2 regions of the Cupriavidus sp. SHE genome follow, and region 2 is predicted to be linked to the other one. Evidence: riboswitches for the same ligand, from Rfam matches in the RefSeq annotation. Region 2 holds a riboswitch; the other holds the start of a gene.
The links. A riboswitch is a leader RNA that binds a small molecule or an ion and turns the genes downstream of it on or off. The one in region 2 is predicted to bind glycine.
Positions count from the first base shown of each region.

Region 1: another riboswitch for glycine. It lies ahead of gcvT (glycine cleavage system aminomethyltransferase GcvT); the one in region 2 lies ahead of RN01_RS30900 (D-amino acid dehydrogenase).

Region 1 is NZ_JWMB01000008.1:109,161-123,971, reverse strand. Features, by position in the region: gene RN01_RS03960 (hypothetical protein) at 1-1,072, opposite strand, end outside; gene RN01_RS32780 (AlpA family transcriptional regulator) at 1,091-1,354, opposite strand; gene RN01_RS03955 (hypothetical protein) at 1,412-2,098, opposite strand; tRNA gene RN01_RS03950 (tRNA-Arg) at 2,279-2,354, opposite strand; gene RN01_RS03945 (cytochrome c5 family protein) at 2,781-3,665, shown strand; gene hemN (oxygen-independent coproporphyrinogen III oxidase) at 3,784-5,286, opposite strand; gene RN01_RS03935 (ABC transporter substrate-binding protein) at 5,522-6,709, shown strand; gene RN01_RS03930 (ATP-binding protein) at 6,733-8,046, opposite strand; gene RN01_RS03925 (response regulator) at 8,051-8,782, opposite strand; gene RN01_RS03920 (UvrD-helicase domain-containing protein) at 9,107-11,194, opposite strand; gene RN01_RS03915 (glycine zipper 2TM domain-containing protein) at 11,486-11,707, shown strand; glycine riboswitch at 11,862-11,949, shown strand; glycine riboswitch at 11,971-12,090, shown strand; gene gcvT (glycine cleavage system aminomethyltransferase GcvT) at 12,198-13,325, shown strand; gene gcvH (glycine cleavage system protein GcvH) at 13,429-13,809, shown strand; gene gcvP (aminomethyl-transferring glycine dehydrogenase) at 13,895-14,811, shown strand, end outside.
Region 2 is NZ_JWMB01000087.1:3,781-18,591, reverse strand. Features, by position in the region: gene RN01_RS30910 (diguanylate cyclase domain-containing protein) at 1-768, shown strand, start outside; tRNA gene RN01_RS30905 (tRNA-Leu) at 845-931, shown strand; gene RN01_RS30900 (D-amino acid dehydrogenase) at 1,146-2,414, opposite strand; glycine riboswitch at 2,588-2,687, opposite strand; gene RN01_RS30895 (cytochrome b/b6 domain-containing protein) at 2,722-3,276, opposite strand; gene RN01_RS30890 (PepSY domain-containing protein) at 3,279-3,545, opposite strand; gene RN01_RS30885 (DUF190 domain-containing protein) at 3,754-4,077, shown strand; gene RN01_RS30880 (PLP-dependent aminotransferase family protein) at 4,087-5,310, opposite strand; gene RN01_RS30875 (DUF1338 domain-containing protein) at 5,340-6,359, opposite strand; gene RN01_RS30870 (tripartite tricarboxylate transporter substrate binding protein) at 6,417-7,409, opposite strand; gene RN01_RS30865 (LysR substrate-binding domain-containing protein) at 7,569-8,474, shown strand; gene RN01_RS30860 (Dyp-type peroxidase) at 8,685-9,632, shown strand; gene RN01_RS30855 (LysR family transcriptional regulator) at 9,984-10,982, shown strand; gene RN01_RS30850 (hypothetical protein) at 10,986-11,492, opposite strand; gene RN01_RS30845 (helix-turn-helix transcriptional regulator) at 11,483-12,190, opposite strand; gene RN01_RS30840 (alpha/beta hydrolase) at 12,587-13,774, shown strand; gene RN01_RS30835 (AMP-binding protein) at 13,818-14,811, shown strand, end outside.

The sequences.
Region 1 (14,811 bases), on a different contig from region 2:
CGTCCCTATCGCTGTCCTGGACATCGAACATGAGTCCGACGAACTCAAAGCTACCGTTCTCCATGATCTGGCCATCGCTGACTCGACGCAGATGCAATGGACCGGCTGGGTGCCCTACGAGGTTCTCCTCGTAAAGGGAGACTTTGGCAGCCACATCCACTTCCGACTTACCCAGGAATAGGAGATCATCCGCATAGGGAAACGAATGTTCCAAACATCTCACGGGAAGGGCTTGGTCGAGAAGCCCGTAAGCAATCTGAGGAGATGACGCCGCTCCTTGCGGCAACGCCAGCCGGCCATTTACATCCAGCACCTCGCTCACGCATACACGCGCATAGCGATTCATGCCCACCCTCGCATCGCTAGGGGGAGACACGCACAGGGTGTTTTCCAGCACCTTCCGGTCGAGAGGAAGGAGTTGGGTGGCCCCCTGTAAGTCCACGTTATCGAAGAACGCCGCGACGTCCACGATGGCGTAGTGCGTCAGATCGGGGTTCCTGAGCGCTTCTTTGATATCGGCAACGCCGACCGGCAGCCCACCGCTAAAGATCATCTGCGACCAAACGCGTCGCGCGTAGATAGCCTTCAGTGCTTCCGAGACAAGCAACTGCCGCGCTGTCATGCATGTGCCGAATTTCCACAGCCGACGCTTGCCGCCGCTGCGCTTGCGTTCGTCGTACACGAGGCATGGCTCTCGCAATGGTTTGAACGGGTTCAGTTCGTCCATGCTGCGCGCTCCGTCACGGTATTCGAGCCAGCGCGCGTAAAACGCGTCCTCCCACTCCGGGTTCTCACCAGAATCGCGCGACATCGCACGACGTAACGCCAGGAGTCGCATATCCTTCGAGGCAAGGTATCGCCCGACGTTTTCCACAAGCGAGCGCGTGCGTAAGGGACCCGTTGCAGGGGTGAACACGCGCAGCACGTTCAGCAGACTCGTCCGCCGCGCCACTGCCCTGCGCCGCCACCGACGGTAGTCAAGTGGCAACACGTGGCTAGATGCCTCCGCTTCACCGGTCTCAACGGGATCGGGTTGAGGGTGAGCAAGAATGCGACTGACGATCTTGGCCATAGTCACGAGCCCTACAATCTACTGATTCTCAGTCGACACAGCGCCATTGCGCGCTAGTCGGCGGCCCAGGGCGTTCGCAGCAGGGAGAGCGGCAGGGCGGCGAGTACAAATCCACGCGTCAAGATCGCCCTGTCGCCATGCGACTGCGCGACGACCGATCTGCACTGGCCGGGGAAATTCTCCATTGCGCATCATCGAGTAGATGGTGCTTTTGCGAAGTCCGGTCAGTTGGCATACGTATGGCAAGCGGTGCAGCGCAACCGCGTTAGTTTGGTGTTCCATTCAGTGCTCTCCGAGATCAGACAGGTGCATTGTCGTCTCGGCGGCATTGGCTTGGCGCTACGCTTGCGAAGTGCTTTTCACCCAAATGCGTACCGCCTCGTGCCCTGCTGGACGCACTCCTCTTTCCTTAAAAATCGCGACCTGCTGCGCGACAACGACTCGACCGGGAAGAGCAACGGCCGCCTGCTTACAGGCTATCGCCAGTACCCGACTAAATAGACTGCCCTTCCGGGCCGCTGGTGGCTCGGCGATGTAGGCTATCCAAACAGCAAGCGCCGCATTTACCAATCGCACTTTTTCGACGGTGGCCGGCCCCCTAGGTATGGTCTCCAGTGCGAACTCTTGGTTACCCGCAACGAACCTGGCCTTGCAGCGCGAGTTGGGAACTGTTGGAGGCGCGAACGCACCGAGTGCAGTCTTGAGTGCTGAAAGATCGCGATCGAAGAACCGGTGGTTGGCTGGAACATCCTGTCGAAGCGCGTCAATTCGCGTGACCAACTTCTGAATAGCTTGATGGAGACGTACGTAGCGATCGCCCACATTGGACGAGACAGCAATAGTGCCTCGCACACGATACATAGCGTCGACCATTTCTTTGCCGAAGCGTCTCGCATCTCGCCAGGTCCCGACCATCGGAAAAACCAGGGCGGCAATTTCCTGAATCGCCCGCTTATAAGCCTCTCTTTCGTCGGGAGCAGCGGGAGACCTGACCCGTACACGAATTCGTGGAGATTGACCAAGCATCACTCAGTGGCAAGGCATAAAAAGTGGAGACTTCTGCTTAGATTTTGCAACGGGTTGCACGGGCGCAGTCGCGACGTGCAACGGCTACTTGGAGGCATGAGCATTTTCCGTACAGTTTCCGTACGGACGAGCAAGTCAAATTTGACTCGCGATATAAGCCCATGTCTTTAAAGGAAAATTTGGCGCGCCCGGCTGGGATCGAACCAGCAACCCCTGCCTTCGGAGGGCAGTACTCTATCCATTGAGCTACGGGCGCGATGTGGGCTTTGCTGACAACGGGCGAGTGCCGCCGTCGGAAAGTCGCATAGGATACTCCGTTTGACCCGGCCCGTCCATGCGGGTTGCGCCGGTTAGTGCGATTACGGGTCTCCACGGGTCTCCCAGCCGCCGCTTTTGGCCCCCGGAGGCCATGTCTTGCGTCTATAATCGGCTCCTATTTGCGTCGCCAGAGAGACGTACCCGGGACCTGAGACAACCCGGACGCAAAAACGACAGATTCATCCCCGAAAACAGGGACGCTATCCAGACGAGGCCAGGCCGAAACGGCCAGGCGCGTGGACGTGGGCAGTTGAAGCCGCGCTGCGACGCCAGAGTCGTCCGGATAGCGTCTCCGAGGGCCAGACAAAGCAAGCCGCCCCCAACGTGCTGTGCAATAGGTTTCCCGCAAAATCGAGAGTTCTGTATGAGTGACGTCCACCAAGAAAACGACCACCACGAGTCGCCAATCAAGACCCCCAAGCAGCTGATCGTCGTCGTGATCGCAGCGTTCCTGATCCCGATCCTCGTCATCATCCTGCTGGTCAACTTTGTCGGACACGGCACCCGCGAAGGCGCCGGCTCAACACAGTCTGCCGAGGCAATCAACGACCGGATCAAGCCCGTAGCCTCGCTCGAAATCAAGGACCCCAACGCACCGCGCGTCCTGAAGACCGGCGAAGAGGTCTACAAGGCCGTCTGCGCAGCCTGCCATGCCAGCGGTGCCGCTGGCGCGCCGAAGTACGGCGTGGCGGGTGACTGGGCGGCCCGCATCGGCCAGGGCTTCGACGGCCTGATGAAGTCGGTGCTCAACGGCAAGAACGCGATGCCTGCTCGTGCCGGCACCACCCCGGACGACCTGAGCGACTACGAACTGGCCCGTGCCGTGGTGTACATGGCCGACGCCGGTGGCGCCAAGTTCCCTGAGCCGGCAGCCCCAGCCGCTGGCGCACCGGCCCAGGCCGCCGCCCCGGCAGCCGACGCACCCGCCGCCGCCCCTGCTGCTGCAGCGCCTGCCGCCGCCGCGGCTCCAGCCCCTGCTGCTGCCGCTGCTGCACCGGCCGCCGCTTCGGCTGAAACGGGCAAGAAGGTCTATGAACAAGTCTGCGCGGCTTGCCACGCCTCTGGTGTGGCCGGCGCGCCGAAGTTCGGCGACAAGGCCGCTTGGGCACCGCGCCTGAAGGAAGGCATGGACGCAGTCCACAATTACGCGCTGAAGGGCAAGGGCGTGATGCCGCCGAAGGGTGGCTATGCCGGTCCGGACGCCGACGTGATCGCCGCTTCGAACTACATGGCAGAGGCCGGCAAGTAAGAGCGAATGACAGTGACGCCGGGGGCAACCCCGGAAGTCACCCCGGCTCCACAAAAAAAGCCCGCGAATATCTCGCGGGCTTTTTTTATTGGCTCATTTGCTGAGCATCAAAATTTCTTTAAACGACGCGTGAGTAGCGCACCAGCGGGATGACCTTCGCGTCGTTGGCCGCCGGCGCTGCCGGCTTGGGACGCAACGCGTCTTCACGCAGATAGTGGTCGAACACCATCGCGATGCGACGCACCAGCAGTCGACCCAGCGGCGTGATCTCGATCCGGTTCCGCGTGCGCCGAAGCAGATGGTCCAGGGACAGCTTGTCGAGGTCGACCAGTTCGGCGGCGAATTTCTGCGCGAAATTGATGCTGTACGCGGCTTCCACGGCAGGAATATCGAGCGTGCCGTTGCACATCAGTTCGCCGATGATGAACTTGCGCAGGCGGTCGTCTTCCGAGGTCTCGAACCCGCGCACGATCGGCAGTTGGCCTTTGTCGAGCGCGGCGTAGTACTCGTCCGTGGTGCGCGCGTTCTGCGCGTAGTGGCCCGCCACAGCGCCGATCGCCGAGACGCCGAAGCCAAGCTGGTCGTAGCCCGCGTGGGTGGCATAGCCCTGGAAATTGCGTTGCAGCCGACCTTCGCGCTGGGCGATGGCCAGATCGTCATTCGGCAACGCGAAATGGTCCATGCCGATATAGACATAGCCAGCAGCGGTCAGGCGCTCGATCGTCGATACGAGGATGTCGAGTTTTTCCGCGGCAGGTGGCAATGCGGCGGGATCGATGCGGCGTTGCGGTTTGAACACATGCGGGAGATGCGCGTAACTGTAGACCGACAGGCGGTCCGGGCGCATTTCCAGCACGCGGTCGATGGTTGCCGAGAAGCGTTGCGTGGTCTGGTGCGGCAGTCCGTAGATCAGGTCCATGCTGATCGAACGAAACCCGAGGCGTCGCGCGGCCCGCACCACGCCGTTGGTTTCCTCGTACGACTGCACCCGGTGGATGGCCTGCTGCACTTCGGGATCGAAGTCCTGCACGCCGAGGCTGATTCGGTTGAAGCCAAGTTCGCCGAGCAGTTCCATGCGATCGTCGCCCACGCGGCGCGGGTCGATCTCGATCGCGTGCTCTCCCTCAGGCAGCAGCTCGAAATGCTTATGCAACGCCGACATCACGTGGCGCATTTCAACGGGATCGAGGAAGGTCGGCGTGCCGCCACCCCAATGCGACTGCATGACCGCGCGGCGCTCGCCAAGCTGCTCGGCGGCCATGGCCATTTCGCGTGCCAGATAGTCGACGTAACGCGCGCTGCGGGTGTGATCCTTGGTGATGATCTTGTTGCAGCCGCAGTAGTAGCAGATGTTCTCGCAGAACGGGATGTGGACGTACAGCGAAAGCGGTGCCGGTGCATTCGCGCGGCAGGCATCCAGGGCGCGCCGGTAGGCGGCGTCTCCGACTTCACCGTGAAAGCGGTCGGCGGTGGGATACGACGTGTAGCGCGGGCCGTTGCCATCGATGCGGCCGGCAAGTTCGCGGAAGTCGGCGAGTGCGGTGCGGTCGAAGGCGGTAGACGGGGATGCGAGGCCGGAAGGAATAGCGGTATCGGGGGTGTCGGACATGGGGGCGGACATGATTGTGGTGCTTTCTAGGCGGAAGTACGTCCGATCCTATGCCTCGCCCGGGAGCGCCATCTTGATAAGCATCAAGGCCACGTCATGCGTGCGCCCGCCAGCCCCGCCGACGTGGGGAGCCAAGTCGCGTGCAGGTCACGGGAGCGTCATGAAGCGCCGATAGTCTCGGCCCGGTCTCGCAGCCCTGTGCTGCGCGGCGTCCTTTTTTCGCTCACACCGCTTCCGAACCACTGCCATGCGCCAAGCCCCACCGCAGTCGATATCGTCATGCGTGCCCGCGTCTGCAGGGCGTCGGCGCTCACTCGGCGCACTGGGCGCACTGGGTTCGCTCGGCGCGTTGTCATCACTGGCTGGAATCGCGCCGCAAACCGCATTCGCGCAGCCTGCGCCATCGGGCGCGCGCCGCCAGCTTGTCGTCGGCCAACTGGTCGATCGCACCGGCCCGCAGGCCGATCTTTCGCGCGACTACCTGGCCGGCGCGAAGGTGCTGTTCGACGCGTACAACGCGTCCAACGGCAGCCTGCGTATCGTCCACGTCGCACGCGATGCCGATACGAATCCGCGTGGCGCCACGGCCCAGGCAGTGGCACTGGCCGACAGCGAACATGCCGAAGTGCTGTTCGGGCCCGGCGATGCATTGCTGCCCGCGCTCGCGGCTTCCACCGAACTGTCGCGCCGTGGCGTGCAGATCGTGGCACCGCTGTCGGGGCTCTCGCTGAATGCCGAGAACGTCTGGTTCACGCGCGCCGACTATCAATCCGAACTCGACGCAGCAGTACGTCAGCTACGCGGCTTCGGACTGACCGCGGTAACACTGGCGGTCTCTCCCGATTTCGCGGCGGGCACGCTCGCTGCAGGCACGCCCTGGCTGTCGCGGCTGGAGAAAGCCATGTCGGTACAGACGGTGCCGCTCACGGGCAACTTCGACGAGAGCGCGCGCCGCATTGCGGCGGGCCGTCCGGGTGCGGTGATCGTCGGCGGCGACACGCTCGCCTACGGCAGCCTGGGTCGCGCGCTGGCTGCGCAGAACTGGTACGGATTCCTGGTGGGGTTGTCGGCTGTCAGCCCGTTGTCGGCGCGTGAAATCCTCGGCACCGGCTATGCGGGCGGGATGGTGGTGACGCAGATCGCGCCGGGGCCGCAGGAGTCGACGCTGCGTGTGGTGAAAGAGCATGTCGCGCGCATGAAGCAGTACCTCGACGAGCCGCCCTCGCCCGCCACGCTGGCCGGCTACATTGGCGCCGCGTGGCTGGTGCGCGCGGCCAGCGGAACCAAGGCGCCCGGACCGGTAGAGCTACGTCGCGCGCTGCAGACGCGCGTCGACGTTGGCGATTTCACGCTCGACTTCACGCGCGGACTACGCGGTTCGCAGTACGTGCAACTGGCGCCGATCAACAAGAGCGGTGTGCCCCAACGCGCCTAGGCAATCGATGCCCCGACGCCCCGTCAGGCGCGCGGCAGCACAATGCGTACCCGCAGTCCGCCCTCGGTACGGTTGCTTAGCGTCAGTTCCCCGCCGTGCCGCGCCACGATGTCGGCGGCGATCGCCAATCCCATTCCCACGCCACCTGTGGCACGGCTGCGCGACGACTCCACGCGATAGAACGGCTCCAGCACGCGCTGGAGTTCCGCAGGCGGAATCCCCGGGCCGTTATCGGACACGTCGATGATCACCCGCTCGGCGCTGTCGGTCAGCACGATATGAGCGGCGCCGCCGTACCGGTGCGCGTTCTCCACCAGATTGACCACCGCGCGGCGCAGTTCGGCCGGGTACGCCAGCAGCGGCACAGCAGTGCCGGAAAGCCGCACGTCCTGGCCCATTTCCTGGGCATCGTCGACGATGGCCTGCAGCAGTGCCAGCACGTCCACGCGCTGGCGCGGGCCGGCGGCATCGTCTCGCTCGCGCAGGTAGTACAGCGTAGCGTCGATCAGTCCGTTCATCTCGGCCAGATCCTGGCGCAGACGGTAGCGCACGTTGTTGTCCTCGATGCGCTCGATGCGCAGGCTCATGCGCGTCAGCGGCGTGCGCAGATCGTGCGACACCGCCGCCAGGAAGCGTGATTGCTGCGCCAGTTGAGTGCGAATGCGCTGCTGCATCAGGTTCAGTGCCCGGGTAGCGTCGCGCGCTTCGGCTGGCCCCGTCTCCTCCTCCAGCGGTGGCGCGTGGACGTCCTGCGCCAGCCGGTTCGCGCCACTGGCCAGTTGCTGCACGGGCCGCGCCAGCAGACGCGCGCCAACCCACGACGCAATCAGGATGGCCACGAGCTGGAACAACATGCCCAGGTGCGGCGGCCAGAGACCTCGAATATGGAAACCGGACGGTGGCCCAGATGGCCCAGGTGGTCCGGGCGGCATGAGTACGCCGCCTTTCTGCATGCGGAATGCGTCGGGATGCAGCGGGGGCCCGTCGTTGTCGCCGTCGTCATCGTCATCATTGGGCGGTGGTGGCGGCCCGTGCGGATGGCTGAGCGATGCGAACGCGCCCGGCAGTGGTGCAGGCAATGGGTGGCCGGCAGCCTCGGCTTCCGAGGCGGCGCGGCGCATCCGTTCCATGTAGCGCTCCGAACCCGGGCGCGGGAAGAACCCCTCGATCACGGTCACGCCCAGCACGTGAACGGCAAGCATGATCGCGGCCATCACGAAGAACAGCCGCACGAACATCGAATCGAAGCGCCTTCGGGGTGTCTCCAATGCGCTGGAACGCAATTCGGGCCGCACCATCGGTGGATCGTCCGCCGACGGCGGCATCTGCGCGGCCATGCCGTCAGTGCTCCACGGTGCCCGTGAAGACGTACCCTTCGCCACGCACGGTGCGGATCAGTGCCGAGTCGCGCGGATCGTCACGCAGCTTCTGGCGCAGACGGGACACCAGCAGGTCGATGCTGCGATCGAACACGTCCAGATCGCGTCCACGCGCGGTGTTGATCAGCATCTCGCGATCGAGCACCCGATTGGGATGCTCGATGAACGTCAGCAGCAACCGGAATTCCGCGTTGGAAAGCGGCACCACCGTGTCCTCGGCATCCACCAGTTGGCGCAGCGTGGTGTTCAGTCGCCATGCCGCGAACCGGACTTCATGCCCGGGCGCGGCCGGCGCCGGACGTCGCACGTCGGCACGGCTGCGACGCAGCACGGTATGGATGCGCGCCACCAACTCACGCATCTCGAACGGCTTGGTCACGTAGTCGTCCGCGCCCACCTCGAGTCCCACCACGCGATCGGCCAGTTCCGCGCGGGCGGTCAGCATGATCACAGGCAGGTTGCTGGACTCCCGGATTTCGCGGCACAACGTCAGGCCGTTCTCGCCAGGCAGCGAGAGATCCAGGATGACGAGGTCGTATTCCTGCTTCGACATCGCCGCACGCATGGCAGTGCCGCCTTCGGCACCTTCGGCCTCCATGCCGAATGTGGCGAGGTATTCGGCCAGCATGGCCCGGATTTGTGGGTCGTCGTCGACGATCAGCAGGCGGATTGGCAGAGCGGGGGACAGGTCCATGGCGAGCTTGCGGATGGGAACGGCCGCGGAACCGCGGCCGGATGGAGCACCCAATGTACCAGCTTGCCCATTACAAGCGATGCCGGTTTTGTATCAAACTTGATACGTGCTCAAAACGCCACAAGCGGCGAGAGGCGGAAAAAAACGCCCCCGGTGCTGCCGCATCCGGGAGCGCTCAACAGGGAAGAAGCCGGGCTCGCATGCGCCCAGCACACACCGCAAACCGAAGGGTAGGCGCGGTGTGTCGCGACAGACGCCGAGACGAAAGCGCGCATTCCAATCGTAGAGAGCCGGTCATCGCGAAGCTTGTCCGGCTTGTATCAATCATCCCGCAGCAGGCTTGCCGAGCAGCGCCTTGAGCCCGGCCAGACGATCCTTCGGGCTCATCGCCGGGGTCTCGTCCTTCGGGGCGGGACTGTCCTCGAGCTTCATCTCGGCGATGAAACGCGACGGCTCGCACGAATACGTATCGCGGGCGCGCTTGCGCTTCCGGCACCAGCTGATCTGCAGACTGCGCTGCGCGCGCGTGATGCCCACATACATCAGGCGGCGCTCCTCCTCGATCTTCTCGTCGCCCATTTCCTCGTCCTCGCGCGAGTGAGGCAGGATGCCCTCCTCCACGCCGACCAGGAACACGTGCGGATACTCCAGCCCCTTCGACGCGTGCAGCGTCGACAGTCGCACCGCATCGGGATCTTCCTCGCGGCCTTCCAGCATGCTCATCAGCGCCACGGTCTGCGTAAGCTCGAGCAGGTTCTTGCCTTCATCACCGAAACCATCGGCGGTGTCGAATCCGGTGGCTTCGCCCTCGCCTTCCGGCTCGGGACGCGTGCCCTTGCGTTTGAGCCAGTCGAGGAATTCGAGCGTGTTGGTCCAGCGCGATTGCGCCTGCCGCTCGTCGAAGGTGTCGTAGAGGTAGGCCTCGTAGTGGATGCCTTCCATGAGATCGTCAAGCACCACCGTGGCCGGGTCCGTCTTCGCACGATCGGCCAGCCGCACCATCGACTCGCAGAACGTGCGCAGCGGCTCAAGCTGGCGCGGCTGCAGCTTTGCCTCGATGCCACCCATCATGGCCGCCTCGAACAGCGATGCCTTGGCCTGGCCCGCGAACGTGCCGAGCACTTCAAGCGTGGTGTTGCCCACGCCACGACGCGGCGTGGTGATCGCGCGGATGAATGCGGGATCGTCGTCGGGGTTGGCGATCAGGCGCAGGTACGCGCAGATGTCCTTGATCTCGGCCTTGTCGAAGAAGCTCTGACCGCCGGAGAGCACATACGGAATGCGCTCGCGGCGCAGGATCTGTTCGAACAGCCGGGCCTGGTGATTGCCGCGATAGAGGATTGCGTAGTCACGGAACTGCGCGCGCCGCTCGAACTTGTGCGCGGACAGCCGGAACACCACCGACTCTGCCTCGTGCTCCTCGTCGTTCATCGGGTGGATCGCGATCGGATCGCCCATGCCGTGTTCCGACCACAGCTTCTTGTCGAACAGCTTCGGGTTGTTGGCGATCACCGCGTTGGCGGCTTCCAGAATCCGCACGGTCGAACGGTAGTTCTGTTCGAGCTTGACCACCTTCAGACTCGGAAAATCGGTCTGCAGCAGGCGCAGGTTGTCGAGCGTGGCGCCACGCCAGCCATAGATCGCCTGATCGTCATCACCCACTGCGGTGAACGCCGGCGCGCGCAGATGCGAGCCACCGGCCAGCAGCTTGAGCAACTGGTACTGGCACGCGTTGGTGTCCTGGTATTCGTCGACGAGGAAGTAGCGCAGGCGGTTCTGCCACTTCAGTTGCACGGTTTCGTCGCGCGCGAACAGTTCGGCGGGCAGGCGGATCAGGTCGTCGAAGTCCACCGCCTGGTACGCGTGCAGCGTGGCCACGTAATTGCGATACACCATCGCGGCCTGGTGCTCGTCGGCATCGCTCGCCTGCGCGAGTGCCGTCTCCGGATCGATCATGCCGTTTTTCCACAGCGAGATCGTGCCCTGCACGCTGCGGATCAGCTTCTTGTCCGTGGTGCCAAGCTGCTCCTGCACCAGACCGAAGCAGTCATCGGAATCCATGATCGAGAACTGCGGCTTCAGGCCAAGGTGCTCGGCTTCCATGCGCAGGATCTGCACGCCGAGCGAATGGAACGTGCAGACCGTGAGTTGCTTGAGCGGAATCCGCTTGCCCTCGCGCGTGGTCTTGCCCTCCATCAGCTTGCCGATGCGCTCCTGCATCTCCTTGGCCGCCTTGTTGGTGAACGTGACGGCGGCGATGTGGCGCGGCTCGAACCCCTTGTCCTCGATCAGGTGCGCGATCTTCTGCGTGATCACGCGCGTCTTGCCCGATCCGGCACCCGCCAGGACGAGGCATGGCCCGTCGAGATAGCGAACGGCTTCGGATTGCGCGGAATTGAGCCCGTGGGACATGTGATCTTTGATGAGGATTGGCCAGGATCGGCCGAAAAGGCGCGGATGAAGCACACCGGAGCCGGTGCGCCAAAGCTGGCGATGTTAACACGCGCCTCGTGTCACGCGCCTCGTGTCTGGTCGCACCCTGCACGTGTGTCGGAGACCGTCCTACGGCAAGCGTTTCGAGCCCGTAACAATCGTAAGCCGCGGGCACCCGGGCACGGCATCGGCCTCTCACTTATCACAGCGTGCCGCATGGCTGGCGCGCGTGGCAGTACCGCATGTCGACAACAAAGCACTGGAGGCCATATGACTACGTTCCGCACGATTTCGAAGCTCACACTGATTGGTGTCACGCTTGCTGCCTTTGGCGGCTGTGCCGACATGACGCCGAAGCAGCGCAACACGGCGATCGGCGCGGGCGTCGGTGCCGTGGGTGGCGCCGTACTGACCGAAGGCAGCGCGCTGGGCACGCTCGGCGGCGCCGCCGTGGGTGGCGTGATCGGTAACGTCACGACCAAGGGTCACTAAGGGTTGTCCCAGGGCCGCTCATCAAAGGCCTGTTACCGGGCGCGATGACGGCCACTGACAGGTTGGCGAGGGCCGCCCGCAACGGGCGACCACGCACGGGGCCGGGCCTGCCGCACGAGGTTTGACAAAGGCAGACCGGTCCCGTACATTCACGCGCATCCGGCCGGGAGAGCGCGCAGCGATTGCGCCGCCGAAGGGGTATCACCCGAAAACTCTCAGGCACCATGGACTGGCTGGATCGGCATGCAACATGCACACAATGCATGCCGCACTCTGGAGAGCGACATCCGCTATTGCAAGGCAATGGTGAGCATGTCCACCGAAGGGGCGCACGAAGCACCACGCTTCGTAATCTCTCAGGTATCGAGGACAGAGGGGTCATTCGCGGCAGCGGACTGGTAGCGCATTGGCGCGACCGGACGCTGCGGCGGATGACCCTTTTTTCGTTTTCGAACCACGGTTTTCGAACCGAGCGCCCCCAAGGATATCCATGACGCTCCAGGCCACGCCCCTCAACGCCATCCACCGCGCCCTCGGCGCCCGCATGGTCGACTTCGGCGGTTGGGACATGCCGGTCAACTACGGCTCCCAGATCGAGGAACACAACGCGGTACGCGCTGACGCCGGCATGTTCGACGTCTCCCACATGTGCGTGGTGGACCTGAGCGGCACCCACACGCGCGCCTTCCTGCGCGGCCTGCTGGCCAACAACATCGACAAGCTGCAAACGCCGGGCAAGGCGCTCTATTCGTGCATGCTCGACGAGAAAGGCGGCGTCATCGACGACCTGATCGTCTACTTCTTTGCCGAGGACCGGTTCCGCCTGGTGGTCAACGCCAGCACGGCCGTCGGCGACATCGAATGGATCCAGTCCCGCAACACGGCCACCGGCAGCGGCGTGACGATCACCCCGCGCCGTGGCGACCTGGCCCCGGCCGGCGTGAGCAAGCTGGCGATTGTTGCAGTGCAGGGTCCGAACGCGCGCCAGAAGGTGTACGACGCATTCCCGTCGACCCAGCCCGCCGACACGCTCAAGCCGTTCAACGCGGTGGTGGTGCACGACGCCGAGATGGGTGAACTGATGGTGGCCCGTACCGGCTACACCGGCGAAGACGGCTTCGAACTCGTTGTGCCGGCGGAGAACGTCGCGGGCATCTGGGAAAAGCTGTCCGCCTCGGGCGTGCGTCCCGCCGGACTCGGCGCGCGTGACACGCTGCGGCTGGAAGCCGGCATGAACCTGTACGGCCAGGACATGGATATCCACACCTCGCCGCTCGATGCGGGACTGTCGTGGACCGTCGACCTGCAAAGCGAACGCGACTTCATCGGCAAGTCGGCACTGCTGGCCAGCGGCCAGCAAAAGACCTTCGCCGGCCTGATCCTGCGAGACAAGGGTGGCGTGCTGCGCGCGCACCAGAAGGTCATCACACCGGCCGGCGACGGCGAAATCACCAGCGGCACATTCAGCCCGTCGCTGTCGCAGTCGATCGCCTTTGCCCGCCTTCCCCGCGACATTGCCCCCGGCACCGAGGTGCAGGTGGAGATTCGCGACCGCAGACTGACCGCGACTGTGGTTAAACTGCCGTTTGTGCGCAATGGCAAGGCACTCGTGAGCTGAGGCATCGCCCGGCTTCACACCAACGGTCGCCCTTACATCCCCCCGGCGGGCCAGCCAGGGGGATGCCTGAAACAAGAAACACACTGCATTCCGGAGAACCTCAATGAATTTCCCCGCTGACCTGAAGTACACCGAGTCGCACGAATGGGTGCGCGTCGAATCCGACGGCACGCTGACGATCGGCATCACCGATCACGCGCAGGACGCGCTCGGCGACATCGTCTTCCTGGAACTGCCCGAAGTGGGCAAGTCGGTCGGCGCCGGCGACGCGCTTGCCGTGGTGGAATCGGTAAAGGCCGCCTCCGACATCTACGCCCCGGTGGCTGGCGAAGTGATCGCCGTGAACGAAGCCGCCTCGGCCTCGCCGGAATCGGTCAACGCCAATGCGTTCGACGCCTGGCTGTTCAAGCTGAAGCCGGCCAACAGCGACGACGTGAACGGCCTGATGAGTGCCGACGCTTACAAGGCCAGCGTCGGCGCCTGAGCCCCGACACCCCGACTGATTCGATGCCGCAAACGCGGCGGCCAGGCTGACCACCTGCCGCCGCGCCCCCACGAGATTCCTTGCCATGAACGCCCCGCTCCCCATGAACGCTGCCGCCCAAGGTGCCCGGCCCACGCTGGCCGAACTGGAGGCGCGCGACGCCTTCGCCGCCCGTCATATCGGCCCCGATTCCGCCGAACAGCAACACATGCTCAAGGTGCTCGGTTTCGAGAGCCGCGCCGCGCTGATCGACGCCGTGGTGCCCGCCGCGATCCGTCGCCGTGACGGCATGTCGCTGGGCGAATTCACCGCACCGCTGACCGAGGAGGCCGCGCTCGGCCGCCTGCGCGCGCTGGCGGGCAAGAACCGCGTGCTCAAGAGCTTCATTGGCCAAGGCTATTACAACACGCTCACGCCGGGCGTCATCCTGCGCAACATCTTCGAGAACCCGGCGTGGTACACCGCGTACACGCCGTACCAGCCCGAAATCTCGCAAGGTCGTCTGGAAGCGATGCTGAACTTCCAGCAGATGATCACTGACCTGACCGGCCTGGATATCGCCAACGCGTCGATGCTCGACGAAGGCACCGCTGCCGCCGAGGCGATGACGCTGCTGCAGCGCGTGAACAAGCACGCATCTAACACGTTCTACGTGGCTGAAGACGTCCTGCCGCAAACGCTGGAAGTGGTTCGCACGCGCGCCCTGCCGCTCGGCATCGAGGTCAAGGTCGGCCCCGCCGCTGACGCCGCGCAGGCCCATGCCTTTGGCGTGCTCCTGCAGTACCCGGGCGTGAATGGCGATGTGGCCGACTACCGCGCGATTGCCGAAGCCGTGCACGCCTCCGGTGGTCGCGTCGTGGCCGCTGCCGATCTGCTGGCGCTGACGCTGATCGCCGCGCCGGGCGAATGGGGCGCCGACGTGACCGTGGGCAACTCGCAGCGCTTTGGCGTGCCGCTCGGCTTCGGTGGCCCGCACGCGGGCTACATGGCCGTGAAAGATGA
Region 2 (14,811 bases):
GCGCCTGCCACGTGGCAGGACTTGCTGTCTTCGCCGGCCACGGCCGAAGACGTCGGTACGAATCCCGGGATTCCCCAGGGCGCGCAGTACGAACTGATGGTGGAGCCCGTCTGCCGGATGGATGGCAAGCCAATCGGCAAGCTCGTGTTCATGCGCGATATCAGCCGCTATCAGTCGCGCGAGCAGGCGCTGGCCATGCAGCTTGGGCAGACCGCGCAGGAGCTGTCGCGCGCCCAGGCGGACCTCGATGTCGATGCCCTGACCGGCATTCCGAATCGTCGCTACTTCCAGCGCGAGTCGCATGCCGCGGTGACACGCGCCTACGAACGCGGCACGGAAATCGGCCTGCTGATTCTGGATGTCGACCTGTTCAAGCAGTTCAACGATCTCTATGGCCATCCGCGCGGCGACGAGTGCCTGCGGCAGGTCGCGACGGCGTTGACCTGCGTGCTCGATGGCACGCAGTTTTGCGCCCGCCTGGGTGGCGAGGAGTTTGCCGTGGTGCTGCCGGATTCGACGTCCGAGGAGACGCGAACCATCGCACGCCGGATGGTGGCAGCGGTACGCGAGCTTGGCATTCCCCACCATGGCACGCCGGTGCAGCCGTTCGTGACGATCAGCGTCGGCGCGGTCTGCGCCGTGCCCGACGCGCCGCGCCTCGAGCCGCTGCTGCATCGCGCCGACAGCGCCATGTACCGCGCCAAGCGGGCGGGCCGGAACCGCTACGTGGTCGATGGCGGGCTCTACCTGGAACTGCGCGGCAACTGACCCGGAATGAATTCGCGAGAATTCACACAGGGGCTTGCAAATTCCACAGGCTTCTGTAGAATTCGCGGCTCGCATCGCCCAGATGGCGGAATTGGTAGACGCACTAGGTTCAGGTCCTAGCGGTGGCAACACTGTGGAGGTTCGAGTCCTCTTCTGGGCACCAGATTCGAAAAGCCCCGCGCAAGCGGGGCTTTTTTCGTTTTCCGCCCGGAAAGAAAGGCCCTTGAGGGCCTTTCGCGAGGACGAGAAAAGGTTGCGCTTGCAAGCGCAACCCGGGGTCGCGCATGGGTGACCGAGTCCTCTTCTGGGCACCAGATTCGAAAAGCCCCGCGCAAGCGGGGCTTTTTTCGTTCTCCGCCCGGAAAGAAAGGCTTCCCTCAGCCGTTGCCCACCACCAATCCGCCAACGCCCACGCGCCCTTGCTGCTCCGTAGCGGCGTGGCGCACGACATCCCCCACCATCTCGGCTGTCACGGCGGACAGCGTCCAGCCCAAATGCCCATGCCCGGTGTTGTAGAACACGTTTGCTGCATGGCCCCGGCCGACGCGCGGCATCATGTTCGGCATCATCGGCCGCAACCCCGCCCAGGGCACCACGCTGCGGGTGCTGACGCCGGGGAAGCAAGCATGGACCCAGTCGATCAGCGGACGGATGCGGTCAGCGCGGATGTCGCGGTCGACGCCGTTGAACTCGGCGGTGCCGGCTATGCGGAATCGGTCCACGCCCAGACGGCTGGTGACAAGCTTGGTTTCGTCGTCGAGCAGGCTGACCGTGGGCGCCGAGGCCTGGCTTTCGGCGTCGTTGAGGTTGACCGTGATCGAATAGCCCTTGACCGGGTAGATGTTCACGCGGTCTCCGAGTTGGCGCGCGAAATCGCGGCTGGCAACGCCGGCGCAGACGACCACTGCATCGAATTCGCGCGATGTCGTCTGGCCATCGTCAGCCGAGACGATCGTCACTCGCCGGCCGCTGGTCGATACGGCGCTCACGTCCTGGTTGTACAGCATCTGGACGCCCAGTCTGCGCGCCGCCGCAGCGATACCGGTGGTGAACTTGTGGATGTCGCCGGTAGAGTCGCTTTCGGTGTAGTAGCCGCCGTAGTACTGGCCTGCCAGCGTTGGCTCGATGCTTCGCATCTCGTCCGGGGTCACCGCGCGCCGTTCGAGTCCGCCTTCGGCGAGCAGCTTCGAGACTTGCCCTGCGTGATCGAAGCCCGCCTTGTCCCGATAGATATGCAGGATGCCGCGCCGCTTGAGGTCGAAGTCGATGCCCTCCGCCTCCGCCCACGCAAACAGGTGCTGGCGCGCGGCAATGGCAAGCCGCGTGGTCTCCACCGTGTTGCGGCGGTAATGCGGGATCGATGCGATGAACTCGGCGAACCAGCTCAGCTTGTGCCAGGTCGGGCGCGGGTTGACGAGCAGCGGCGCGTCGTTGCGCAGCATCCACTTCAGGCCCTTGGCCAGCGTGGACCAGTGCGTCCAGACTTCCGCGTTGGAGGCGGAGAGTTGTCCGCCGTTGGCGAACGAGGTTTCCATGGCCGCATAGCGGTGCCGTTCGAACAGGGTGACGGAGAACCCGCGTTTGGCCAGGGCGTAAGCCGTCGTGGCGCCGGTGATGCCGCCGCCGATCACTGCGATGGATTTCATGTCGAAGGTCTTTCAGGACGTCGTGGGATGGCAGTCCGCCGCGCACCATGCGCGGTTGCGGACGCCCCCTCTGTCCTTGACCTGAGAGATTCGCGGCACACGAACAATACGCGTGCCGCTTGCTCCTTCGGTACCGCCGGCTGACGTGCAAGCCGGGGTTCTTCAGAGTTCAATGGCGGGTACCGGTCCTTTTGCCTGAGAGTTTCCGGGGCGGTTGCTCCTTCGGCGCCGTGTCGGCCGGGCGGCTGGCACAGACTCTCCCGATACACGCGGGGTAAAGCGATGGCAACTATGCCATAGAAATTCGCTAGCGGCGCGGATCACGTGGCTTGCGGCCCGTGATCATGGCAGCGACGAGGTTCTCGCGGCCCTTGATGCTCATGGCGATGGCTGCGGCCACATGAAGGATCACCAGCGCCAGCAGCGCGTTCGCCAGCCAGCGATGGATGTCGACTGGCAAATCCTCGCCCCAGAACGCATCGAGACGCGAGATCCAGCCGGTGACGGCCAGCGCCAGGATCAGCGCCCACATGGTCAGCATGGCGACGGCGCCCAGCGGCGTATGGCTGACGTGCCGCGGCGCGCGGCCGGCGACCAGTGCCTTGCCATAAGCCAGCACGGCGGACGGACGTGGCAGCCACGTGCGGAAACGCGCAGGCTGGCTGCCGATGAAGCCCCACGAGATCCGGAGCAGCACCAGCCCGGCGGCGATGTAGCCGAGGGTTCGGTGCACCTTGTCTCCGGAGTCCTGGACGAGGTCAAAGCAGACGATGGCCGCCACGCTCCAGTGCGTGAAGCGCACGACCACGTCCCAGACGCGAATCGTGTCGGGGGCGTTCGTCCGGTCCGCGGGCGCCGACATGCTTAGCTGCCGATTTCCGATTTGACGATTTCAAGCGTCTTGGTGTCGAAGTAGATCTCGGCCTTCTTGCCATCCTTGGTCGTGCCGTAGATCTCGTAGCAATTGCCGTCCACCTTGAACTTCTTGATGTTGTAGCCCTGTTCCTGGATCTTGGCCTTGGCATCGGCTTCCGGCATCCATTCGGATTTCGGGTGCTTGGCGCAGTTGGCGCCGGCGAAAGCGGCGGTCGAGAACACTCCGGCAACGAGGAAAGCGGCAATCTTCTGCATGAACTTCTCCGGCAATAAGCCCCGCAAGGGGCGATGGCGGCATCCTAACTCAGAATGAGAGCCATTCTCAACACCGGGTTTCCCAGGGGGTATCGGGCGCTCTCGGCCCGGCGGCTGGTCTTGGACCATTGCTGCCCCCTGGCATACGATGAAATTGCCACGTGGGGGGCTCCAGCTTCTGGCCAATCCAGACCCGCAGGGAGATGTCATGCAGGGCTATCAACTCACCTTCTACACGCAGGAAGGTCGGCGACATCACGGCAAGCAGCTATCGCACTGGCTGATGCAGGTGATGCGGGAGATGCAGATTCGCGGCGCCACGCACACGGTGGCGGCAGAGGGAATCGGGCACGACCATCGCTTCCATTCCTGGCACTTCATTGAACTAGCCGATCGGCCGGAAGAGGTGACGGTGGTCGCCACCGTCGAAGAGGTGGAGGCGCTGCTGGAGCGCCTGCGTCACGAAGACATCCGCCTGTTCTATGCGAAGACGCCGGTCGAGTTCGGCTTCGTCGGCACGCTGGATGTCTGAGCGCCTGGCTTAGTCCGGATTGACGACGGATACCCCGGCACGCGCCGCGGCCCGGGCAAGCCGCGCCACGCCTTCTTCGATCTGCGCCGGATCGGCGCCCACGAACGACAGCCGGAACGCGGGGCGCGCGCGACGCTCAGCGTAGAAGCCTGCGCCCGGCACGAACAGCACTTTCTCTGCGATGGCATGGGGCAGCAGCGCCGCCGCGTCGTCGATGCCGTCCACGGATACCCACAGGAACATGCCACCGGCGGGATCCGCAAACCGGATGCGCGTGCCGAACGCCTGGCGCAACGCCGTCGTCAGCCGATCGCGTTTGTCGCGATAGACCGCCACTTCCCGCGCGATCTGCCCGGGCAGGTTTCCGGCCTGAAGGTAATGCGCGGCGGTCAGTTGCAGCCATGGCGGCGTGCACAGGTCCGACACCTGCTTGGCGATCACCGCGCGACGCACGATCTCCGGCGCGGCCACCATCCAGCCCAGCCGCAGTCCTGGCGCCAGCGTCTTCGACAGGCTCGCGAGATGCACGAGCCACGGGCGCGCGCCGGGTACCTGATCGCACAGCGCGAGCAGCGATGGCGGCGGCGGACCGTCGAAGCTCAACGCGCCGTAAGGATCATCCTCGACCAGCACGATCTCGTGCCGTGCCACCAGTTCCAGCAATTGAAGCCTGCGCGCGGGCGACAGCGTGGCGCCGGTTGGATTGGCGAAGGTCGGCACCGTGTAGATCATGCGCGGACGTGCCGGCGCGTTCGCGAGCATCGCCTCCAGTGCGTCGACGTTCATGCCGTCATGGTCGGACGGCACGCCGCGCACGTCAGCGCCGGCCAGCCGCAGTGCCTGCAGCGTGGCCGAGTAGGTGGGTTCCTCCACCAGCACAAGGCTGCCCGGCTCCACCAGCGCGCGCACGAGAAAATCGAAGCCCTGTTGGGAGCCGCTGGTGATGAGCAGTTCGTCCAGGACGACGGCCGCGCCACGCTCCGCCATCAGGGCCGCCAGCGCCTTGCGCAGCGCTGGCGTGCCCTCCGTGGCGCCGTACTGCAGGCACTCGGCAGGACGTTCGCGCAATGCCTGTGCGGATGCCGCGCCGATGCCTTCCACGTCGAACAACGCGGCGGACGGATAGCCGCCGGCGAACGAGATCATCTCCGGGTCGGAGAGATACTTGAACAGCTCGCGGATCGGCGAGCCTTGCGGCTCGCGTAGCGCGGGAACGAAGGGGTAGGCGGCCATGGCGTGCTCGTGGTTGCGGACGTCGTGCTTCAGCAGGCCGCCGCGGTCATCTTGAAGATGCCCTGCGCATTGCCGGCGTCGAAGCCCAGGTCCGTGCGCGTGATGGCCTGTGCCTCGTCCACGTAGCGATCGCGCGTGATGAATTCGTAGAACGAACCCGGTACCTCGCGCACCACCTCGTCACCGCTGGCGCCAACGAACGCGCGGCGAACCGGATCGGCGCGGAACGCGGTCTGCTTCACGCGGCCGCTTTGCGACACCTCGACCTTTTCCTTCATGGGGCGGCCCACGCGCTTCTGTTCGTCCGATACCGCGAAGACGTCCTCCACGCGGTCGGTGGCGTGGTTGAACGCATTCCCTTCGGTGGCAATCCACGCCATCTCCGACGACTCGGCCAGCAGGCGTTCGTAGTCGTTCAGGTGCGGCGTGGCGTGCTGACGCTCGAAGCAGCGGGCCAGCAGGTCGATCAGTTCCCCGGCATCGGCCAGCGGCAGCGCGCCGTCACGTTCCAGTTCCCACAGTAGCGACTGCGCGCGCGGCGTGAGCGGATCGGCGGAGTTGCCGACGACGCGGCTCACGGCTTGCTGGAAGTCCTCGCTGTAGCGCTCGGGATGGAATTCGCTGAGGAAGAACTGCGCGATTTCCTCCGGCGCGTCGGCGTGGGCATACGAGCGGCCCGTCATGCCGATGCGGTCGAGCGGATACGTGCCATTGAGGCGGTAGCCAAGCGGGCGCAGGATACGCGTGAAGGCTGCCTCACCTGCGGGCAAGGCGCCGTTCTCTTGCCAGCGGACGGTGCGCAGCGCGCCGTGATCGAAGTGCACCTTGCCGCCCGTGGCCGCTACATCCTCCGTGTAGGCCTTGCCGGTGGGCACGCGATCCAGGATGCCGGCGAACAGCACCAGGTTCAGCGCATGAGCGATCTCGGCGCGCGTGGGGTGACCCAGCTTGCCGGCCGGCAGCGTGGGCATGGCCACCAGTTGCGAGAGCCGCGCGGCGGCTTTGGTGCCAAGGCTAAGGGAAACGAGCGAGGTGACGTTGGAAATCATGATGATGTGCCGCGCGGGGGACGCGCGGAAAAGCAGTTGGAATAACGGAGGTGGTTTTCAGTCCACCGAGGCGCCGGACAGTCGGACGATGTCGCCCCACTTCTGGCGATCCTTCTTCAGAACCTCGGCGAAGGCGTCTGGCGTGCTCGGTGCCGGTTCGGCGCCGAGTTCGCGCATCTTGGCCTGCACGGCGGGCTCGCCGAGCACGCGCGTCAGGTCCTGGCTAATCTTCTGCGCAACGGCTGCAGGGGTACCACGGGGCGCGAGCAGGCCGAACCACGGGCTGGCGTCGAAGCCTGGCACCGGACCGGCGGCGGCGACGGTCGGCACGTTGGGCAGCGCAGACGAGCGCGCCGGCGTGGTCACCGCCAGCGCCTTGAGCTTGCCGGAGCGGATGAACGGCAGCGAAGCCGGCAGGTTGTCAAACATCACATCGACGCTGCCGCCCATCAGGTCGGCGATGGCCGGGCTGCTGCCCTTGTAGGCGACGTGGCTCATCTCCGTGCCAGTCATGCGCTGGAACAGTTCGCCCGCGAGGTGCGTGGAGGTGCCATTGCCGGCCGATGCCATGTTCACGTGCCTGGGATGTGCCTTCAGATAGGCGATCAGTTCGCCCAGCGTCTGCACATGGGCGCGCTCGGCGAAGGCCGGCGACACCACGACCACGTTCGGCACCTTGGCGACCATCGTCACCGGCACGAAGTCGGCGCCGGCGTCGTAGGGCAGCTTCTTATACAGCGTCGGATTGATGCCGAACTCGCCCACCGAGCCCATCAGCAGCGTGTACCCGTCGGCCGGGGACTTGGCCGCCGTGCCGGTGCCGACGATGCCACCCGCGCCCGGACGGTTGTCGACGAGGACGGTTTGCTTCCACTGGATCGCGAGCTGGTCGCCGATCAGGCGCGCCACCATGTCGGTGGTGCCGCCCGGTGGATACGGCACGATGATGCGTACGGGTTTGGCCGGGAATTCCTGGGCGGCGGCGATGCCGGGAACCGCCGCGCCGAATGCGAGGCCGGCAGCTGCGAGGGCGCTGATCAAACGCTTCATGTTGTCTCCCTGTCCTGCTTGTCTTTGTTCGTTCTGGGGTGCCGCGTTAAGAGGGGGCGCGGCGTTGCGAGTTCGAATCGTTCCTCATCAAGCTGACGGTTTCAAGCGAGATTTCGGTATAGGATGATGACTTTTAGTCAACAAGTCCGTCCCCGCCTCATGCGCCAACGTCTTCCGAGCCTGTCCAACCTGCGTGCCTTCGACGCGGCGGCGCTGCATCTGAATCTGCGGCGCGCGGCGGCGGATCTGTACATCACGGAGAGCGCGGTATCGCGCCAGATCGCCTCGCTGGAAAGCCTGCTTGGCGTGCAGCTTTTTCACCGGGCCAACCAGCGCATCACGCTGACGGCGGCGGGGGTGCTCTATAGCCGCCAGGTGCGCGAGATGCTGCGCAAGCTGCAGCGCGATACGCTGGACATCATGGCGCACGAAGGTGTTGGCGGCACGGTGGAACTGGCGTGCGTGCCAACGCTGGCCGTCGAGTGGCTGATTCCACGGCTGCCGGGTTTCTATGCCCGCCACCCGCAGGTCATCGTCAACATCCGCGCGCAGTCGGATGTGTTCCTGTTCGAGGGCACGCCGTACGACGCGGCGATCCACTTCGGCGAGGCGGTCTATCCGGGCGCGCGGGTGGACCGGATGTTCGGCGAGGAGTCGGTAGCCGTCTGCCATCCGGACTTTTTCGGCGGCAAGAAGCGGGTCAGCGTCAACGACATCGCGCGATCGCCGCTGCTGCACCTGGTCACGCGCAGTTTCGGCTGGAAGCAATGGATGGAGGCCGCCGGCATTGACGATGTCAATGCGCTGCGCGGCGCGCGCTACGACCACCACAGCATGGTCATCAGCGCGGCCCGCGCGGGGCTTGGCATCGGGCTGGTGCCGCGTTTCCTGGTGGAGGAGTACCTGACGCGCGGGCTGCTGGTGACACCCGTGGCGCGATCACTGCGCGCGACGAGTGCGTACTACCTCGTGGTGCCCGACAACCAGCCAATGAGCGATGCGATGGGGCACCTGCGCGAATGGTTGCTGGAGGCAGCGGGTGAGTTCGTGGGCGTCGCGACGTAGAGGGAGCCTTGAGGGAACGACCTTGTGACTTCGCGTCGTGACTTTGCGTTGCGCCAAGGCTTGAGTGCCGTATACGATGGGGTACGGAACATGGTCGTGGTCCCGGAAACCCATGCCAAGGTGTGGCTTTCCCAACTAGTGCACGTGTTCTAGTCTTGAAGACTGTCTCGCGCAGTCAGCGTCTGAAGCTATAACCATACTCACTCCCCCATGCCAAACGACCCGATCGAACCCCAGGCCGTCTATCAACCCATTACCCGCAGCGCGATCTTCATCGTCGCGACGCTGACGCCCGGTGCCGAGCACGCCGCGACCGTGCGCGCCTGGTGCGCGGATGTCGCAGCGCTCGTGCGGTCCGTCGGCAAACGTGTGCCGGGTGGCAACCTGTCATGTGTCTGCGGCTTTGGCACAGACGCCTGGGATGCGCTGTTCGGGGGCCCGCGTCCCGCATCGCTACATGCATTCCGCGAGTTCGGCGCCGGCGATCGACGCGCCGTGGCCACACGGGGCGATCTGCTGCTGCATATCCGCGCGGAACATATGGATCTGTGCTTCGAACTCGCGACCCAATTGATCGGCCGGCTCGGCGCGGCGGTGACCGTGGTCGACGAAGTGCATGGCTTCCGCTACTTCGACATGCGCAGCATGGTGGGCTTTGTTGACGGCACTGAGAATCCAGTGGACCGCGAAGCCGTGGATTTCACGATCATCGGTGACGAGGACCCATCGTTCGCAGGCGGCAGCTACGTGATCGTGCAGAAGTACCTGCATGACATGACCGGCTGGAACGAGCTTTCCGTCGAGGCGCAGGAGCGCATCATCGGGCGGACCAAGTTGTCCGACATCGAACTCGATGAGTCGGTCAAGCCGACGTGCTCGCACAGCTCGCTGACGACGCTGGAAGAGGACGGCAAGGAAGTGAAGATCCTGCGTGACAACATGCCGTTTGGCTCGCCCGGCAAGGGCGAGTTTGGCACCTATTTCATCGGCTACGCGCGCTCGCCCGCGCCAATCGAGCAGATGCTCGAGAACATGTTCGTCGGGCGTCCGCCGGGCAACTACGACAGGCTGCTCGACTACAGCAAGGCAGTCACCGGCAGCCTGTTCTTCGTGCCGTCTCAAGCGCTGCTCGAAGCGCTCGCGGAACGCAACCCATAGACCACTGGCCTCGAAGCGGGGCTGCGGGCTGGGAAGTGGCCTGTCCTGCTTCTTCGATGGCATGGAGCCCGGCGCGGGCCGCGACGATGATGACGGCCTCGGCATGTCCGTCGAGGCCGAGCGCCAATCGTTGAATCGACTGACGTGTTCAGCGAGCAGGCGCTGGGGCTGCCGCAGCGTGCCAAGGCCACTTCAGACGCCACCGGATCCGATTCGCACCAAAAAACTGACCCTGTCATACTCCCGTAATACCCACACTAAGAGCATGGACTCCATCATTGTTCGCGGTGTGGGACAATCGCGCCCCATCGGGTAAGGGTTTTCCCGGTGTTCGCGTGAACAAGGTGCGCAATGAAATCGATCGACTGGAAGGACTGGGAAATCTTCTGCCGCGTGGTGGAAGGGGGCGGCTTCACACAGGGGGCCGAACTGGCCGAAGTCCCGAAGTCATCGGCGAGCGCCGCGGTGGCGCGGCTGGAAGGGCAACTCGGCGTGCGATTGTTCGAGCGGACCACGCGTCGGGTGCGCGTCACCCAGCGCGGCCAGCAACTATATGATCGCGTGGCGCCACTGTTCGGCGAACTGCGCGAGATCAGCGCGGAAGCGGCGTCCGTCAGCGAAGAGGTCAGCGGGACGATCCGCATCGCCACACCCTATGAAGTCGGTTCGCAGCACCTTTCGCCGACGGTGAACCGGCTGCTCAAGCTGCATCCCTCGCTGCGCGTGCAACTCGATGTGAGCTGGGACCAGCCAGACCTGATCCGCCACGGCTATGACCTGGCCTTCGTCATGACAGACACGGGGTTGAGCGATAGCTCGTTTGCCAGCAAGCGGGTGGTGCTGATCGAACGCGCGTTCTATGCCGCGCCGTCCCTGATTCGCGAGCGCGGACTGCCGCGTACGCCGCAGGATTTGCAAGGCTGGCCCACGGTCGGCAATCTTGACGATACGCGTTGGGAATTCCTGCGCGATGGGGTGGAAACCTTCGCCATGGATGTGGAACCCCGCATCTGCACGCACAACGCGGAAGTCCGGTTCAATGCCGCGGTGGATGGCCTGGGCGTGACGCGCCTGTCGCCGCGATTTGTGCGCGAGGCACTTGTGGAGGGCAAGCTGGTGCGCGTGCTGCCTGGCTACGCATCGTCCCCGCTGAAGGTCTATGTGCTGATGCCCGCCCGCAAGCTGATGCCGGCCAGCGTGCGAGCATTTCTGGATGCGCTCGAGGAAACGCTGGGTGTGCCGGAAACGCGTCGGCCCGGAGCGCGCGTGACGGCCGCAACGCGCATTGAGGAGAGCGCGGAAGATCAGAACGATGACGATGGCGAGCCCACCGTCATCACCCTCGACTGAGCGTCAGAAAGGCTGGTCGCCGCTGCGGGCGTCGAAGCCCAGCGTGTCGGCGATTTCCAGCATTTCGTCGTCGTCCTCGCTGCGCGTGATCCAGCCGGCATAGGCATCGCCGCCCGTATCCCAGTTCCAGAGCGTGTAGCCCGCCACGCGGAGCTGATCGGCCGCCAGCTCCATGAGTTCGGGCACGCTGGTGCCTTCGAGGAAATCCTCATCCTCGGTATCGTCGGTGCCCCAGTCGATCTCGAGATCGATACGCTCGCATAACTGGTTCAGGCAGCCGATGAAGGACTCCACGTCCTTCCAGTCGACATAGAAGCCTGATTCCCAGTCGATGATCTCCTTGATCTGAGAGAGCAATGCCTCCGAATCGACGTCGTCTTCCTCGGCGTCTTCCAGGGCTTCCTCCAGTAGCGTGAGCTGCCGTGTGGTCTGTTGCGTGTCACCCAGGTTGATCAGCGCGAACAGCCGGCTCACGGCGTCCTGCGCATCGTCTTCCAGTTCTATCGCCATCTGTTCTCTCCTGCCGCTACCTTTCCGATTTCATTTTGCCCACGCGGTGTCACGCGCAGCGCGCGCGACGTGCTTGTAGGTTCTATCCAGCCGCGCGCCAGCATCGCCTGCAGCATCGCGGCCCCGAGCGCCCCGCCCAGATGCGGCTTGCGCTCGCTCCAGTCGGGGCACGTGCAGGCGAACTGCCGCCGCTTGCGCCGCGCCGCATCCACGTCGATGCCCAACTGCCCCATGGCCCGCGTGCCATCTCCGGTCAAGTCGACCCGCGTGCCGTCCACGGCGATCCAGCCCGCCTGCGACATTCGTTCGAAAAGCCCCACAGCAAGTTCCCCGGCCAAATGGTCGTAGCAAGTTCGTGCCTGCTTCAGCGCAGGCGGCGTGGTGCGCGAAACGGGCACGGCACGCATGCGCGGCGGCTGGCTGGCCAGCGACGCGGTGGCCAGCGCCTCGATGGCCACGCCAATTTCCGGCGTGGCAAGCCGATAGTAGCGATTGCGCCCGCGAGTTTCCACCACCAGCAAACCACCTTCGGAGAGGCGGGTCAGGTGTCCACTGGTCGACGACGCGGACAATCCGGCGATCAACGCCAGTTCGCCGGCGGGCCGGGCGCTGCCGTCCATCAGCGCCCACAGCATCGCGGCGCGGCCCGGGTCGGCCAGCAACCCCGCAAGCTGGCTGATGCCAGGAGCGAATTCCATAGTTCATGCTTCCGTGAAGGGACGGATGCAGTATAGGGGAGTCAGGGAGCGCCTGATGGGCGGTGACATTGAAGTCTGCACAAGAACCTGACGTCCTCGTACACCTTGAGCAAGGTTGGCCCTGCGCTGGGTGCCGTCGTTGGTCTGCGGCACAACTTCTGATCGTTGTCGACTGGACGTATCGGCTGGGGCGCGTCTTGCGGGTGTGTCGCCTTCGCGGCAGACCTTTCTTTCCGGCGCGGCGCAGTTCGCGAGGTCTCCGGAATTATTTGACAGCATATCAAATAAACACTAGATTATTGAGACGGTCGCATTTACGAAGGAGACAGCGTGAGCGAACAAGACAAGCCGCAAGTGACGGCAGGAATGCGAGGTGCCTCATGGGACGCCCGGCTGATGGACCGCCCCTATCAGATGGTGCCCTATGCATTGGGCACGGCCGATGGGCAGCGCACGCTAGGCTTTCTGTTCAGCCTCACTGGCAAGGAGAAGACGGTTGTATCCCTGATGCACCCGCGCGAAATGGCCATCACTCACTACCTGGTGCCGTTCGTGCTCGATGCCGGATGTGCTTGCTGGGTGCAGGGCCCGCGCTCGATCGGCAACGACCTGCGTCTGGAGCATGAGATCGCGCTGTTCGATGTCGCAGCCGGTATGACGCACCTACGCGATCTTGGTTATGAAAAGATCGTGCTGCTCGGCAATTCGGGCGGTGCGGGGTTGTACACGTTCTACAACCAGCAGTCGTTGACGCCCCGTGAAATGCGTATTGCCCGGACGCCGGGTGGCCGCCCGACGAACCTGGGTGAACTGCATATGCCGGAAGTCGATGCGTTCATCCTTGTGTCGCCCCACCCGGGGCAGGGCAAACTCCTGATGAGCGGCATTGACCCGTCGGTCGCTGATGAAGACGATCCCATGCAAACGGACCCGACGCTCGATCCGTTTTCAAAGGCCAACGGGTTCGATGTGGAATCCGGCAAGGGCCGATACGCGTCCGAGTTCATCGAACGATATCGCGCTGCACAGACCGAACGCGTTGCCCGCATCGACGCACGCGCCAGGGCAATGCTGCGGGCCAAGCAGGAGGCGCGGCAGAAACTGAAGGCCGGCGCGGGCACCGATTCTGACCGTCGGCTCGCGGCCCATGCGCCGATCTTCGAGGTCTGGCGTACTGACGCCGACCTGCGCTCATGGGACATCTCGCTGGACCCGTCCGACCGCAAGACCGGTTCGCTCTGGGGCAAGGATCCCTTCGTGTCCAACTGGGGAAGCGTGGGTTTTGGACGTGTCGTCACGCCGGAATCCTGGCTCTCCACGTGGTCGGGGCTGTCATCCAACGCGGCGCTGGACAAGACGATCGGCACGTTGCATCAGCCCACGCTGCTGCTCGAATACACCGGCGATCAATGCACGTTTCCGGCGGATATCCAGGCCATCTACGATCAGATCCCGGCGGCGCATAAGCAGCACATTCGTGTGCGCGGCAACCACCACGGCATGGCGTTGAGCCGCGAGGAGGAGCCCGGGCAGCGCATTGCAGGACGTCATATCGTCGAATGGCTGCGGGAATCGATGGCCTGAGCGGCACCGCAGACGAACTATATAAATACAGAGGTAGACAAAGATGCTGCAACCCACCCACGTACGCCCCTCCGTGTTGCTCGAAGGCGTGCGCTATCCCGATGAAGACCGCCTTCGCCGTTATGTCGGTGAAGGTTACCTGACCGGCGAAACGCTGGTTGGCGCCTTCCGTCAATCGTTCCGCGATCACCATGACCGGTTGGCCCTGGTGGGGCCGGAGGGCGAGTTCACCTATCAGGAGTTGGACGAACGGACTGACCGTCTTGGGGCGGCGCTGTTGGCGCTGGGTCTCAGGCCGCTCGACCGTGCGGTCTTTCAATGCGGCAACAGCAATGAGCTGCTGTTCGCATTTCTCGGATGCCTGAAGGCCGGCATCATCCCGCTGTGTTCGCTACAGGCATTCCGCAAGCTGGAAGTGGGTTACCTGGGCAACTTGTGCGAGGCACGCCTGCATTTCGTTCAGGGAGATGACCCCAAGTTCGACGACGTGGCGTTTGCCGAGGAGATGCAGGCGGAAGTACCAAGTCTCCAGTTCATCCTTCAGGCGCGCGGTGAGCGCCGCGGGCGAGCCAAATTGCTGGCTGACTTGATCCGCGATATGCCGCTGGCGCGCGCCCAGGCATTGCTGGCTGAAGTCGACCACGAGCCGTTCCAGGCGGCGGTGTTCCAGTTGTCGGGTGGCACCACCGGTGTGCCGAAGATCATCCCGCGCTTTCAGAACGAGTATCTGTACAACATGCGCGCAGTGGCTGCGTGCAACGGATATACCGCTGATGACGTGCTGTTCTTCCCGACGCCGTACATGCACAACCTCAACATGGGCTGCTTCTTCGGCCCGTTTCTGTTGTGCGGCGCGAAGGTGACGGTAGCCCCGGATATCGGCGAGGAAACGCTGCAGTCTCTCGTTCGCAACTACGAACCGACCTGGTTCGGCGTTGCCGGGCCGATCCTGAGTCGCATCGCGCCGGAACTGCTGCGCGGCACCGCGTCGGACAAGGCGCGACGCAACTTCATTGCCCCGAAGAACGCAGCCAACC